One region of the Dactylosporangium darangshiense genome, then DNA from elsewhere that is predicted to be linked to it. Evidence: riboswitches for the same ligand, from Rfam matches in the RefSeq annotation. Region 1 holds a riboswitch; each other region holds the start of a gene.
What was found. A riboswitch is a leader RNA that binds a small molecule or an ion and turns the genes downstream of it on or off. The one in region 1 is predicted to bind cyclic di-AMP.

Region 1 (3,570 bases):
CGTCGCCGAGCTGGACGAGACGCTGCGCCGCCACCGCGACGAGGTCGCCGGGATCATCGTCGAGCCCGTCGTGCAGGGCGCCGGCGGCATGCGCTTCCACAGCCCGCGCTACCTCAACGCCCTGCGCGAGCTCGCCGACGAGCACGACGTCCTGCTCGTCTTCGACGAGATCGCGACCGGCTTCGGGCGCACCGGCGCGCTGTTCGCGGCCGATCACGCGGGCGTCACGCCCGACGTGATGTGCATCGGCAAGGCGCTCACCGGTGGGTACCTCTCCATGGGCGCCACCCTGTGCGTCCCGCGGGTGGCGCAGGGCATCAGCCGCGGCGAGACCCCGGTGCTGGCGCACGGCCCGACGTTCATGGGCAACCCGCTCGCGGCCGCGGTCGCGAACGCCTCGATCGAGCTGCTGCTCTCGGGCGACTGGGCGGGCACCGTGACCGGCATCGAGGCCGGCCTGATCCACGGCCTGGCGCCGGCCCGCGGCCGCGCCGGCGTGCTGGACGTGCGGGTCCTCGGCGCCATCGGCGTCGTCCAGCTCGACCACGACGTCGACATGGCCGCCGCCACGAAGGCGGCCGTCGAGCACGGCGTCTGGCTGCGGCCCTTCCGCGACCTCGTGTACACGATGCCGCCCTACATCACCGCCGACGACGACCTGGAGCGCATCTGCGCGGCGGTGCTCGCCGCCGCCGAGGTCGCCTAGGGCGTGGGTCAGCCGGGGCGGCGGTAGCCGGTGATCGGCCGGCCGTCGAGCTTGGCCATGCGGACATAGTCGCCGGTGGTGGGGGCGTGGACCATCCAGCCGCCGCCGACGTACATGCCCATGTGGTGCAGGTCGCTGTAGAAGAACACCAGGTCGCCGGGGCGCAGGTCGGCCTTGGCGACCGGTTTGGCGTCCTCCCACTGCCACTTGGTGTAGTGCCGCAGCGTCACCCCGGCGGCGGCCCAGGCGGCCATGGTCAGCCCCGAGCAGTCGTAGCCCTTGGGGCCGGCGGCGCCCCAGATGTAGGGCTTGCCGATGAGCTCGCACGCCTTCTTCGCGGCGGTGCCGCCGGGGCCGCCGAGGTACTCGACCGGGCAGGCGACGGGTTTGAGGGTGCCGGTGGCGCCGCTGCTGCCGTACGCCTGCTGGCGCAGCTTCTGCAGCTCGGCGAGCTTGCCCTCGATCTGGGTCTTCTTCGCCGCCAGGTCGGCGTCCTGGGTCGCCTGCTGGGCGATGAGCGCGTCCAGGGTCTGCTTGTCGCCGGCGAGCTTGTCCCGGGCGGCGGCCACGCTCTGGATCTGGGCGCGTTCGTTGCGTGCGATCGCGTTGATGACCACGAGCTGGTCGAGCATGTCGGTCGGGTCGTCGCCGCCGAGGACCACCTGCATGGCGGTGACCCGGCCGGTCTTGTACTGCCGGACCGCGATGTCGCTGATCTTGCCCATGGCGGCGTCGACCTGCGCCTCCAGCGGCTGCAGTTGCTGCTGCAGGGCCGCGGCCTTGGCCTGGTTGTCCTTGAGCTGGGTGTGGACCTGGTTGTACTGCTCGATCGTCGGCTCGAGCTGGTTCCACATCTGGTCGATCTGGGCCTCCAGCTCCGCCGGGGTCGGAGCGGCCTGGGCCGCCCCGGTGCCGGCGAGCAGCACCGCGACCGCGGTGAGCGCGGCGACGATGGCGCGCGCGGGGAGGCTGGTGGTCAGGACGCGGCGCGGGCGGCGTGGCGGCACGTGCGGCAGGCTCCTTCTTCCCTCGACCGCCTACCGGGTTAGCTGACGGGTTCGGGCGGGAAGGTCGCCCTACCGCGGAACGCGGATACACCCCGGATGCTGCGGTTGGGTCCCCGGCTCGACATCGACTCGGCGGCGCCGGACGCCGGCGCCGACCAGGGTGATCAGCGCTCCGGAAGCCCGGCCGGAGCTGACCTTACGCATCGCTCCCATTCGGCACAACCCATCTCCTACGCACCGTAGGAGATTGTCGAGTGACCGGAATGCACAGAAGTGCTGCTAGACGGCCATTTGTCGGTGCGATCGGGTGCGAAATCCGGTGATCATAGTCGTTGTCGGCGGCGGCCTAGGGCGCCAGCGGCGAGCGTTGGAGTGCCGCGATGGCGACGGGCATCAGGGGCAGGAGGGTGAACAGGCCGGCGGCGGCGCGGGTCAGCGCGGCGGGCAGCGGCCGGGGCCGGTGCAGCAGCCGGTGCAGCCGTTCGGTGGCGTCCCCGCCGTCGGCGCCGAGCAGCGCGCTCGCGTCGTCCGGCCCGCCCGCCCTGGTGCCGGTGTGCCGGGCGTTTGCCTCGGCGAGCGCGACGAGGGCGCGGGCCAGCACGATCGGCGGGTTGGAGCGCACGGCGACGTCGTCGGCGCGCAGCTCGGCGAGCCGGTGCACCTGCCGCACGGCGGTGGCGAAGCAGGGCGCCCACGGGAACGCCCGGTCCAGCAGCCGGGCCGTGCGGACGAGGCGGTAGTGCCGGCCGGTGGCGTGTGCCCGCTCGTGTGCGGCGACCGCGTGCAGTTCCTCGCCGGTGAGGTGGTCCACGGCCGCCGAGGTGAACACGACGTCGCGGACGCCGCCGCCGGGCAGCAGGTATGCGGCGGGCTCCGCGGCGGGCACGACCGTCGCGCCGAGCTCCGGCATCGCCCGGCCGGTCAGCGACAGCAGCCCGCGCAGCCGGCGCCGCTGCCGCCGCTCGGCCCGCGCCAGCCGCCACCCGGCCAGCGCGAATCGGACCGCCAGGACGCCCAGCAGGCCGGCGCCGCCGACGGCGAGGGCCTGCGCGGCGGTGCCGTGCGCGCCGAGCAGCGCGTCCAGGCACACCCGCCAGGCCCGGCACACCAGGTCGTGGGTGTGGTCCCAGTGCAGCGTCGCGGTGATCCCAGTCAGCAGCGCACCGGTCACGACCGCGGCGCACCACATCTGCCACGCGTACAGGCCCAGCCCGGGTGCCCGCGCCACCCATCGGGCGCGGGCCAGCCTCGGCCCGCCCGCCAGCACCAGCGCCGCGGCGTAGGCGGCGAGCAGGATCGTGCTCACGACCCGGTGATCTTCCGCTCGTAGGTGTTCAGCGCCGACCGCAGCGCCGCGGCCTCATCCAGGGTCATCTGGCCGAGGAAGTGCAGCAGGGTCTGCTCCCGGTCGCCGCTGTCGGTCAGCGCTTCGCGCATGAGCCCGGCGCCGTGCTCCTCGCGGGTGGTCACCGCGTGATAGACGTGCGCCCGGCCCCGGGGCTCCCGGCGCAGCCAGCCCTTGCGGTGCAGCTTGTCCATCACCGTGAGGACCGTGGTGTACGCCAGGTCGCGCTCCCGTGTGAGCGCGGTGTGCACCTGCCGCACCGTGACGGGCTCGCCCGCCGCCCACAGCTGCCGCATCACCGCCGCTTCCAGCTCCCCGAACCCCTGCACCCGCACCCTCCCGGACCAGTTTCCGGCGCCGCACCGGCCGCCCCGATGCTACGACGGCGCGACGCACACCACACCGGCCGGACAAAGGCCCTGCTCGGACGGCCCTCGCGCGGTCCCGCTCGCCCTTGCGGGCAGGCCGGCCGGTTGACCCTCGATACCCCCTGGGGGTATATCTGACGTCAC
Region 2 (3,570 bases), on a different contig from region 1:
CTCGCGCCGCTCGAGCTCACCCACGCGCAATACACGCTGCTGGCCAACCTCTACGGACGGCCGGAGCGGCCGAGCCAGCGCGGGCTGGCCGACCGGACGGGCCTGGAGCCGTTGTACGTGTCCAAGCTGGCCCGCGCGCTGGAGGCGGCCGGCCTGATCGAGCGCGAGCCGGACCCGGCCGACACGCGCGCGGTCCGGCTGGCACTGACCGAACGGGGGCGCGCGGTCACCGGGGAGGCGGTCGGGATCGTCCGCGGGCTGCAGGAGCGCCTGCTGGCCCCGATCGGGGGTCCCGGCTCGCCGCAGACCGAGGCGTTCGTCGCCACGCTGGAGAAGCTTCTCGAAGGAGACCCGTCATGACCACACCAGTGCTCAACGGCCAGCTCATCGGGCAGGCCCAGATCGCCACCGGCGCGCTGCTCGAGCGCATCCTGGCGCGCACCGGCACCACGTTCCACCAGTGGGTCGCGATCAACGTGGCCACGCTGTCCGGCGGCGCGGTCGAGCGCGCCGGGCTCATTGCCCGCATGACCGACGGGCTGCGCATCGAGGCCGGCGCCGCCGAGGCGGCCGCCTCCGGGGTAGTCGAGCTGGGGCTGGCCGAGCTCGACGGCGAGCGGCTGGTGCTGACCGAGGCGGGCCGGGCGCGGCACGCCGAGATCAGCGCCGACACGGCCGAGCTGACCGGGCGCCTCTACGGCGGCATAGAGGCCGACGACCTCGCCGTCGCCGGGCGCGTCCTGGCCGAGGTCACCGCCCGCGCGCAAGCGGAACTGCGGCGCTGACCTCCCGACCGGCGTACGAGAACGGCCGGTCGACAGGAGTCCTGTCGACCGGCCGCTCGCAGACGCAAGGGTCAGAGCACGGAGAGATGCACGTGGTTGGTGTGATCGCTGGATGGGTCACCTGCGACGCCGCTGTAATGGTGCCAGCCGGCCGCCGGTGTCCAGATCTGTTTGAACCAGATCACGTACATCACGCCTAGGTTGTAGGCGTTCTTGACGAAGTACGCGGCCAGCGTCGAGCCGTAGACGAAGTCGTCGCCGGTGGCCACCCCGCCGAATCCGCTCGTCTTCTGCACCGAGAAGTCGCAGGCGCGCCCCTTGGGATGCTCATACGGCCCGCTCGGGCGGTAGCAGGACACGAACCGCTTGAAGCCGTCCTTCTGTGCCGTCTGCATGTCGTGCAGCGTGCGCGGCGTGAGGCAGCCGGTGGTGGTGGGGTCGTCCTGGTTGCACGACTCCTTGGGCAGCGACCCGTCGGAGTTGCGCTTCACCGGGTCGGCGACCGGCAGGTTGGCGGAGACGAAGCCCTTGCTCGGCCCGCCGGCCAGCGCGAGCGCCTTCTCCGCCTCCTTCTTCTGCTGCTCCATCGTCGCGACCTGCTGTTGCTGGGTCGCGACCTCCTCGTCGAGCGCCTTCTTCTGCGAGGCCTGCGCCTCGCGCAGCACCCTGAACTGGTGCAGCAGGTTGTCGTTGTGGTGTGCGAGCTCGTTGATGGAGCCGGCCCGTTCGGCGAAGCTGTCGGGGCTGTCGGCGTCCATCAGGGCCGCGAACGTGGTGAGGGGGCCGGTGCGATACGCCGCGACGGCGATCGAGGACACCTGGTCCTGCAGCGAGGCGAGCTGCGCCTCGGTGGACTGCAGCTGCGTCGTGAGCTCGGCCTGGTGCTTGACGGAGGCGTCGAAGCGCGCCTTGGCGTCGGTCCAGGCCCGGGTGGTGTCCTCCAGCACGGAGCCGAGGGTCGGATTGGCGGCGGCGCCTTCGTCGCCCGGGTCGCCACTGGGCTCGGCCGAAGCGGGCGTGGCGGCGAGCCCACCCAGCACGAGTGCCGCCAGCAGCGTGATCAGAACGCGCCGGTGGGGATGTCGCGATGACATCTGGTTCGTTGTTCCTTCCGTCGGCCGCCGACCGAGTTAGCTGACGGGTTCGGGACGGAACGACCCCTACCACCCTTCCGAAGAAGGGTGGATTCACCCCAACGTAACGGTGGGTCCCCGGTTCGCCACGGTGCGGCGATTGGGCGGCAGCCACGCCCGGCACCGTGGGGCGGTGCCCGCATGGACGTGACCGTGGGTCACTGTACCCAGGGCGCGGAAAACGCGCACCGCACCGTTTGTGCGAAGATCCTCGCTAGCTCCCGCACTGCGGCCGAGTGTGTCTCAGATCACATTGATTACTCACGGTGAGTGACTCTGTCGCTCCCGATCGTGGGGCCGTCGCGCAGGCTCAACGGTACCGTAAATATTATTCATAAAACGATGATGTTCACTGCTTCGGTGATTCCCGGGCCGGAACTCGTTCTATACGTACTCGGGCCTGGTGGCCGCCCTGTCCGCCTACCCCGCGTTCGCCAGGACCGGCTCCGACGCGGTGCGCAAGCAGGAGGCCGCGGCGTTCCTGGCCAACGTCAACCACGAGACCGGCGGGCTGGTGTACATCGTCGAGCAGAACACCGCCAACTACCCCCACTACTGCGACGCGAGCCAGTCCTACGGCTGCCCGGCCGGCCAGGCGGCGTACTACGGCCGCGGGCCGATCCAGCTGAGCTGGAACTTCAACTACAAGGCGGCCGGCGACGCGCTCGGCATCGACCTGCTGCACAACCCCAACCTGGTGCAGACCGACGCGGCCGTGGCCTGGAAGACGGCGCTGTGGTACTGGAACACGCAGAGCGGCCCGGGCACCATGACCCCGCACAACGCCATGGTCAACGGGGCCGGATTCGGCGAGACCATCCGCAGCATCAACGGCAGCCTGGAGTGCAACGGCCGCAACCCGGCCCAGGTGCAGAGCCGGGTCTCGGCGTACCAGCGCTTCGTGGGGATTCTCGGCGTGGGCGTGGGTAGCGGCGCCCTGTCCTGCTAGGCCTTCCTGGCAACCCCGCCGTAGAGGGCGGCCTGGGCGTCGGTGAGCGACTCACCGGCGTCCGGCCGCCACCGCAGGATCGGCACCACGCCGGGCTCCACGAGCTCGAGGCCGTCGAAGAAGCCGGCGACCTCCTCGCGGTTGCGCAGCCGGGTGGTGATGCCCTGCTTGCGCATGATCGCGGTGAAGCGGGCCCACTCCTCGGGCTCGAAGTCCGCGGTGATGTGCGACAGGACCAGGTAGCTGCCGCTGGGCAGGGCCGCCATGAGCCGCTCGACCAGGCCGTAAGGGTCGTCGTCCTCGTCGAGGAAGTGCAGGATGGCGAAGAGCAGCAGCGCGACGGGGCGGTCGAGGTCGAGGTTCTCGAGCAGCTCCGCCGCCTGCAGGATGCGGTTGCCGTCCTGGAGGTTGGCGTCGACGTAGGCCGTGCGGCCCTCGGGCGCGCTGGTGAGCAGCGCGCGGGCGTGCGCCAGCACGATGGGGTCGTTGTCGACGTACACGATGCGGCAGGACGGATCGATTGCCTGTGCGAGCTCGTGGACGTTCGGCGAGGTCGGCAGGCCCGTGCCGATGTCGAGGAACTGCCGGACGCCCGCCTCCTCGGCGAGGAAGCGCACCGTGCGGCGCAGGAACGCCCGGTTCTGCAGCGGGGCGGTCGCCGCGTTCGGGTTGACCTTCAGCCCCGCCTCGGCCGCCGCGCGGT
Region 3 (3,570 bases), on a different contig from region 1:
GGTACCTCCCGCACGACCGCTTCAGCGAGCAGATCCAGTCGTGGGTGCCCGACGAGGTGCCGGGCGGCGACGGCGTGCCCGAGGACGAGCGCTGGCACCCCCTCGACGCCCTCTTCGCGCCGTTGCGCGCCCCGGACGGTCACATCGTCGGCATCCTCAGCGTCGACCTGCCCGCCGACGGGCGCCGCCCCGGCGCGTTCCAGCGCGAGCTGCTGGAGATGCTCGCCGGTCAGGCCGGCATCGCGATCGACAACGCCAACCTGGTCGAGGCCCTGCAGCGCGAGCGGCGGCACCTCGCGGCCAGTGAGGAGGCGTTCCGGCTCGCCTTCGACGGCGCCGGCAGCGGCATGTGCATGATCGGGCTGGACGGCGCCGACAGCGCCCGGCTCACCCGCGTCAACCCCGCCCTGTGTGAGCTGCTCGGCCGCGACGGCGCCGAGCTCGTCCGGCTGCGCGTCGGCGACCTGCTGCACCCCGACGACCTCGACCGGGCCCGCCTCGCTTTCGCCACGGCCCTGACCAGCAAGGGCGCGCCGGTGCGCGACTACGAGATGCGCTGCGTGCGCGCCGACGGCGAGACGATCTGGGTCGCCGCGACGCTGTCGATCGTGGCCGGGCCGCCCGCGTTCGGCATCCTGCAGGTCCACGACATCACCGGCCGCAAGGCCGCCGAGGCCGACCTCGTCCGCCGCGCCTCCCGCGACGCGCTGACGGGCCTGGCCAACCGCGACGCCCTGGCCGCGCCGCTGGCCGCCGCGATCCGCCGGGCACACGCCGGGCAGGGCGACAGCGCGCTGCTGTTCTGCGACCTCGACGACTTCAAGGTCGTCAACGACACGCTCGGGCACGACGCCGGCGACGCGGTCCTCGTCGCCGTCGCGCAGCGGCTGACGTCACTGGTCCGCCCCGGCGACACCGTCGCCCGCCTCGGCGGCGACGAGTTCGTGGTGCTCACCGAGAACGTCCGGGACCACGCCCGCGCCGCGCTGGTCGAGCGGGTCGAGCGGGCCGTGCGCGCGCCGATCGTGCACGACGGTCACGTTCTGTGCGTGCGGGTCAGCGTCGGCGTCGCCGTGATCGACGACACGGTCACCGATGCCGGCGCGGCGCTGCGGATCGCGGACAAGGCGATGTACCAGGTGAAAGGGCATCGACGCGATCAACGGGTGACGGGGCAGATGACGGGCCGGGTGACAGCGCACGGTGAGCATTCGGCCGCTCCGGGTGGGATCCCGTTACTGCGGTTGGCCGAGCCGTAAACCGCCCAGTATGGTCGGCTGGTCTGCTCCGGTCGACGAGCGCCAAGATGGCGCCGCCGGGCAGGCGCCGTCGAGCCGCATCATCGAGTCGCGCGATCGAACGTGTCGCATTCCTCGATACCGCGGGCCGGGGACCCAAGCAGTCCTTGGGGTGTATCCGTGACCGAGTCACGGTAGGGCGAATCCTCCCGCCCGAACCCGTCAGCTAACCCGGTAGGCGGCACCGGAAGGAGCACCGCTCGTGCTGTATCTCGATATTTCGTCAGCGGCCGCCCGCCGCCATCCTCTCGGCCGGGTGAACGCCAGGACCTAGCCTCCTGGCCGCGCCTTTCACGCTGATCGACGCCCAGTTCTCGCGCGTCCCCGCCTAGCCGTTCCCGGCTGAGCCTTCGGGGCCGTGCCGATGCCGCGCGCCCTTTTCCGTGCGCCGTGTCACCGCGCGCCCATAGCGGGCGTGCGCTTCGCCGTGCGCTGACTTTCAAAGAGGAAACCGCTTACATGAAGCCATTACCGCGCCAGTTCCGTCCGCAGCACCGCCGGTCCGGCCTTGCCGTGAAGACCGGGGCCGTGTCCGCCGCCGTCGTGTCGGCCGCCCTGCTGGCCACCGGCTCCACCGGCTCCACCGGCTCGCCGGTGGACCATACGCCGGTCGCGGCCGTCGCGCCCGCCTTCGCCTACGACGCCTTGATGCTGCTGCCGACGACCGGCACCGCCGCGATCTCGCCCGCCGAAGGCGTCACGCCGGCCGCGCCGGCCGTGCCCGTCGCTCCGCCGCCGCCGCAGCCGCCGCGTCCGGTCGCCGGGCTCAACCAGACCCAGATGAACAACGCCGCGGCGATCGTGCGCCAGGGCCGCGCGCAGGGCCTGCCGCCGAAGGCGCTCGTCGTCGCCGTCGCCACCGCGATGCAGGAGAGCGACCTGTACAACGTCGCCAGCCCCGCGGTCCCGTCCTCGCTGAAGCTGCCGCACGACGGCGTCTCACAGGACCACGACTCGGTCGGGCTGTTCCAGCAGCGCGCGAGCCAGGGCTGGGGCACCGTGGCCGAGCTGATGAACCCGGCACACTCGGCGATGCTGTTCTACAACGCGCTCGTGCGCGTCAAGGGCTGGCAGGGCATGAGCGTCACGGGCGCGGCGCAGGCGGTGCAGCGCTCGGCGTACCCGAGTGCGTACCAGAAGCACGCCGACCGCGCCGCCCAGGTCGTCGCCGCCATCGCCTGACCCGCGACCGCCGTGGCTAACGCGGCGCGGCGGTGGCCCGGCGGGCGAGGGCGACGAGCTCGGCGACCGCGGCCGGTTCCGGCGAGGCCAGGTCCAGCGCGAGCAGGGCCTGGGAGAGCAGCTCCTCGGCCTGGCGGCGGCACCAGTCGCGGGCGCCGGACTGCTCGATCGTCTTCGCGGCGCGCTCGGCGTCGGCGTCGCTGAGCCGGCCGCGGCCGTCGAACAGGCGGCTCAGCTCGTCCGCGCCCGCCGCGATCGCCGCCGCGACCGGCAGGGAGCGACGGCGGCGGCGCAGGTCCGCGTACGCGGGGCGGCCCGGGCGCGCGCCCTCGGCCCAGATGCCCAGCAGGTCCTCGGCGAACTGCACGGCCAGGCCCAGGCGCACGCCGAACAGGCGCAGCCGCTCGACCTGGGCCGGGTCGCCGCCGCCGGCGACGGCGCCGAGGGCGCAGGCGCAGCCGAACAGCGCGCCGGTGCGCTGCTCGACCATGGCCAGGCAGTCGCGCAGCAGGTCGGTGCGCTCCTCGCCGACGGCGTCGGGTCGGGTCTCGCGCAGCGCGAGCGAGGCGTGCTGGCCGTGCAGCAGCTCCTGCACGGTGTCGCCCAGCACGCGCATCATCGTGCGGTCCGGGCCGGGACGGCCGGGTGGTTCCGCGGGGGAGTGCGTCGCGGAGCCGGCCGGGCCGATGCGGTGCGGTCGCCGGCGAGGCCGGCCGGGCGCGGTGTGCGTCGGGTCGCCGGTGGCCACGACGTCGAAGGCGAGCGCGAGCAGCGCCTCGCCCCCCAGCGCCGCTGGCTGGCTGCCGACCACGCTCCAGGCGGCGCCGGCGCGCCCGTCGACCAGGTCGCGGCGGATCGCCGACCAGTGGTGCATGAGCTCGACGGCGACCGCGGCGGGCACCGCATCGTGCGGGTCGCCGCCGACCGCGGCCGCGCACACCAGGGTGAGCGCGCTGCGCAGCGAGGCGGCCCGGGTGTCGTCGCCGAGGTGCCAGCCCAGCTGGAGCTCGGCGATCTCGCGGGACGGCTCGGGCAGCCGCCCGATCGCCGCGCGCAGCGGCGGGTCGACGAGCCGGCCGGCCCAGCCCAG
Region 4 (3,570 bases), on a different contig from region 1:
CCCTCACCGTGGTCCCGGTGGTGTTCGTGATCGAGCTCGGCGTCGTCGTGGCCGCCGGGGTGCTGTTGGACACCCTGCTGGTCCGGTCGGTGCTGGTGCCGTCGCTGCTGTTGGAACTGCCGGGCGGTGGCGTGCCGATCGGCCGGGTTCCGGACGGCCACCTCGGCGTGGATGACCCACGAGATCAACCACTGGGAGCGAACCGGAGCCGGCCGCCTCATGCTGACTAGTTCCGGCGATGCCGGGCATGAAACCTCGTTGTGGTCCGGCGACCGGCTGCTGACGAGGAGGAGCCATGCACAGGTACGCTGCCTACGTCACCGAACTGATCGGGACATTCTTCCTGGTGTTCACGGTCGGCATGAGCCTGCTCATCGGGAGCCCGCTGGCTCCGCTGGCCATCGGCGCCATGCTCATGGTCATGGTGTATGCCGGGGGACACGTCTCCGGTGGGCACTACAACCCCGCCGTCACCATGGGTGCGCTGGTCCGGCGCCGTGTCGACGTGGCCGACGCCGTCGCCTACTGGGTCGTCCAGTTGGTCGCGGGGCTGCTCGGCGCGCGCCTGGCCTACTGGGCGGTGAACCCCCGAGCGGTCGGGACGCTGAACCTCTCCGGCCGCACCCTGCTCGCGGCGCTGCTCGTCGAGGCGCTGTTCACCTTCGCGCTGGTCTACGTGATGCTCAACGTCGCGACGAGCAGTAGCAACCCGAACAACTCGTTCTACGGTCTGGCCATCGGCTTCACGGTCGCCGCCGGCGCCATCGCCGTCGGTCCGCTCTCCGGGGCCGCCTTCAACCCGGCGGTGACGGCCGGTATCGCGGCGCTCGGGCTGCTCGCGTGGTCGACGGCCCTGATGTACCTCATCGTCCAGGTGCTCGCCGGTGTCGTGGCGGGCTACGCGTTCCTCGCCCTCAACCCGGACGAGGTGCGGGCCCGGCGGGTCGATGAGGAGCACGAGGAGCACGAGGAGGCGGCTCACCGGTAGCGCCTGTGCACCCGAGACACCGCGCCGCGGCGCCCGGCAGGGCGCCGCGGCCGGCGTGCACGTCCTACGCGACGGCGTTCACGACCTGCTCGGCGAGGCTCTGCCACTTGGCGTAGGCGTCCGGGTACGCCGACACCTGCACCGTCTGCGCCGCCACGGTGATCGCCATCTGCTGCCAGCCGGAGACCTGCACCAGCGCCGCGTAGAAGCGGCTCGCGGCCCCGGCCGGGTTCATCAGCTGTTCGACGGTTCCCCAGTTCGGCCGCTGCTGGAACAGGCCGACCGAGTCGTGATCGCTCCCGACGCCCTCGTTGGGCAGGTTGAGCGACGCCGGAACGTTGGAGTTCGCGAGGTTGTGCAGGTGGCTCTCCTGCAACGCGGTGGCGATCGCCACCACGAACGCGCGCTGCGGCAGGTTCTGTTGCTGCCCGACCTGGATGATCGTGATGGCGTTGTTCATCTCGGCCCGGGTCAGCCCGCCGACGGGATCGTGGACGGTCGGCGACGGCGAAGCCGCTGCCGGCGCGGACGTGGCCGGGCTCTGCGCCGGTTGCGCGCTGGCCGAAGCCGCCGACTGCCGGCTGGGCTGGTCGCCCGTGCGCGCGCCGCCGCGGGACGCGCGGTTCTCGGCGTCCGCCGCCCGCCCGGTGCCGCCCTGCTGCATGGTGTCGACCTGCGCCACGGTGTCCGGCCGGCTGCCCGGCGACGCGGATACGAACAGCGAACCGGTCGCCAGGAATGCGATGACGACCGCGGCCGTGTACAGGCCGGTCCTCGGGCGGGCCGCCGAATGGCGGCCGCGGCGGTAGCGTTGCCGGTGACGGGCGAGTCGCCGCGCCATGGTCTCATCGGGCGGCATGAGGCGACCTCACGACCGGCGGACGGTGTTGCTGGCGGTGCTTCACGAAAACCTCGACTTGCTTGCTGAGAACTCGGCAGGAGGGCACGGGCCAACGACCGTCCACAGGGGACGGTTATGGGCATGGTGCCAGGGTGTGCCGGTGCGACCGGTGTTGCGCGGAGGGGTTACCGGACTGGGCGGTGGCCTTGCCGTGCCGGTCGGTGTCCGGGGCCGCGGGTCGAGGTATGGCGCCGTGCGAGGGTCTGCACGCGTGCTCCTTCCGATGCCGCCTACCGGGTTAGCTGACGGATTCGGACGGGAGGATCGCCCTACCTCGCGGCGCGTGGCCGCTCGGATTCACCCCAGTTGTGCTTGGTTCCCCGGCTCGTGCGAGCACGACTCAGCGGGTCCGCCGCGCCGTCACCTTGATCGGCGACGGTTGGGCGCAGCGAACGTCATGACCATAACGGCTGCATAACCGCAGGTGAAGCCCCTGCGCGGAACTGACAGGGTGCGCGTGGCGGCCCGGCGTTCTGCCCCTTGCCGCGAACGTGAGCGGCGCGATCTATGCTCGGTCGATGCCATGGATCTCCGGCCGGCTGGCGTTCTCGACCCTCGGCTGCCCCGGCCTGCCGCTGCCGGAGGTCGCGGAGCTGGCGCTGCACACCGGTTGGCGCGGCATCGAACTGCGCTCGGCCCCCGACGAGCCCGTCCACGTCGGCCTGTCCGCGGCCGGGCGTCGGGCGGCCGCGGAGACCCTGGAGGGCGCGGAAGTCCTCTGTGTCGCCTCCTACGTCAAGGTGGCCAGCGGCAAGATCGATGATGAACGATGCGTCGCCGACCTGCTCGCCGAGGCCGCCCTCGCCGCCGATCTCGGCGCCCGCGCGGTCCGCGTCTTCCCCGGCGGCGATGACGAGCACGGCGACGCCCGCGCGATCGGGCGCCTGCGCTCCGCCGCGGCGCAGCTGCCCGGCGGCGTCGAGATCTGGCTGGAGACGCACGACTCGCACCCGCGCGGCGAGGACGTGCGCCGGGTGCTGTCACAGGTCGACGACCCGCGGGTCCGGGCGATCTGGGACGCCCGGCACCCCTGGGCCGCGGGCGAGGCGGTCGCCGACACCCAGCGGGCGCTGGCCCCGTGGCTCGCGCATGTCCAGGTGAAGGACAACGCGGACGCCGTCGACAAGACGCCGGTGCTCCTGGGCGCCGGCGCCGTGCCGCTGCGCGAGATCCTGCGCGCGGTCGAGGGCGGCGGCTACGACGGCTGGTACAGCCTCGAGTGGGAGCGCAAGTGGCACCCCGGCATCCCGCCGCTGGCCGACGCGCTGGCCGCGGGCAACGACTGGGTCAGGTCCCTGGACGACTGACGGCGGCGCGCAGCGCGGTCAGGATTTCGTCGTCGATGCGCGGCGGCTCGTCACCGAGGTACACCGCGGTAGCGATGCGGTGCTCGCCGGGCGGGTAGTCGGCGCGCAGCATGGGCAGGACCGTGCGCGGGTGGAGCACGTTGGTGCCGGCGAAGGGCACGACGAGCTCGCCGGCCCGCACGCGGTCGGGGTCGAGGTCGACGATGACGGTGCTCAGCCCGCCGCTCTGCGCGCCGCAGCCGACCGGGCCGTGCGTGGCGGGCAGCGCCGCCGCCGACCACGGCAGGCTGAACGCGCCCTCCGCGCCGGCCAGCGCGCGGGCGGTGACGAGCCGGTGCAGCCGGACGTGCCAGCCGTCGCGGAACGGCGCGAGG

Region 2: linked by a shared signal. The riboswitch ahead of ABD901_RS03445 (coiled-coil domain-containing protein) and the one ahead of ABD901_RS42370 (C40 family peptidase) in region 1 are both predicted to bind cyclic di-AMP.
Region 3: linked by a shared signal. The riboswitch ahead of ABD901_RS51285 (hypothetical protein) and the one ahead of ABD901_RS42370 (C40 family peptidase) in region 1 are both predicted to bind cyclic di-AMP.
Region 4: linked by a shared signal. The riboswitch ahead of ABD901_RS25895 (hypothetical protein) and the one ahead of ABD901_RS42370 (C40 family peptidase) in region 1 are both predicted to bind cyclic di-AMP.

What each region holds. Positions count from the first base shown of each region.
Region 1 covers NZ_BAABAT010000036.1:69,435-73,004, reverse strand. Annotated here, with positions in the region: gene ABD901_RS42375 (adenosylmethionine--8-amino-7-oxononanoate transaminase) at 1-706, shown strand, start outside; gene ABD901_RS42370 (C40 family peptidase) at 715-1,713, opposite strand; cyclic di-AMP (ydaO/yuaA leader) riboswitch at 1,726-1,858, opposite strand; gene ABD901_RS42365 (M56 family metallopeptidase) at 2,060-3,019, opposite strand; gene ABD901_RS42360 (BlaI/MecI/CopY family transcriptional regulator) at 3,016-3,387, opposite strand.
Region 2 covers NZ_BAABAT010000001.1:766,405-769,974, forward strand. Annotated here, with positions in the region: gene ABD901_RS03435 (MarR family winged helix-turn-helix transcriptional regulator) at 1-360, shown strand, start outside; gene ABD901_RS03440 (hypothetical protein) at 357-785, shown strand; gene ABD901_RS03445 (coiled-coil domain-containing protein) at 857-1,879, opposite strand; cyclic di-AMP (ydaO/yuaA leader) riboswitch at 1,889-2,035, opposite strand; partial or broken gene ABD901_RS03450 (chitinase) at 2,283-2,867, shown strand; gene ABD901_RS03455 (SAM-dependent methyltransferase) at 2,864-3,570, opposite strand, start outside.
Region 3 covers NZ_BAABAT010000058.1:6,068-9,637, forward strand. Annotated here, with positions in the region: gene ABD901_RS51280 (diguanylate cyclase domain-containing protein) at 1-1,259, shown strand, start outside; cyclic di-AMP (ydaO/yuaA leader) riboswitch at 1,356-1,494, shown strand; gene ABD901_RS51285 (hypothetical protein) at 1,758-2,480, shown strand; gene ABD901_RS51290 (polyprenyl synthetase family protein) at 2,497-3,570, opposite strand, start outside.
Region 4 covers NZ_BAABAT010000014.1:185,501-189,070, forward strand. Annotated here, with positions in the region: gene ABD901_RS25885 (MMPL family transporter) at 1-230, shown strand, start outside; gene ABD901_RS25890 (MIP/aquaporin family protein) at 296-988, shown strand; gene ABD901_RS25895 (hypothetical protein) at 1,053-1,847, opposite strand; cyclic di-AMP (ydaO/yuaA leader) riboswitch at 2,102-2,245, opposite strand; gene ABD901_RS25900 (sugar phosphate isomerase/epimerase family protein) at 2,408-3,196, shown strand; gene ABD901_RS25905 (DUF2264 domain-containing protein) at 3,177-3,570, opposite strand, start outside.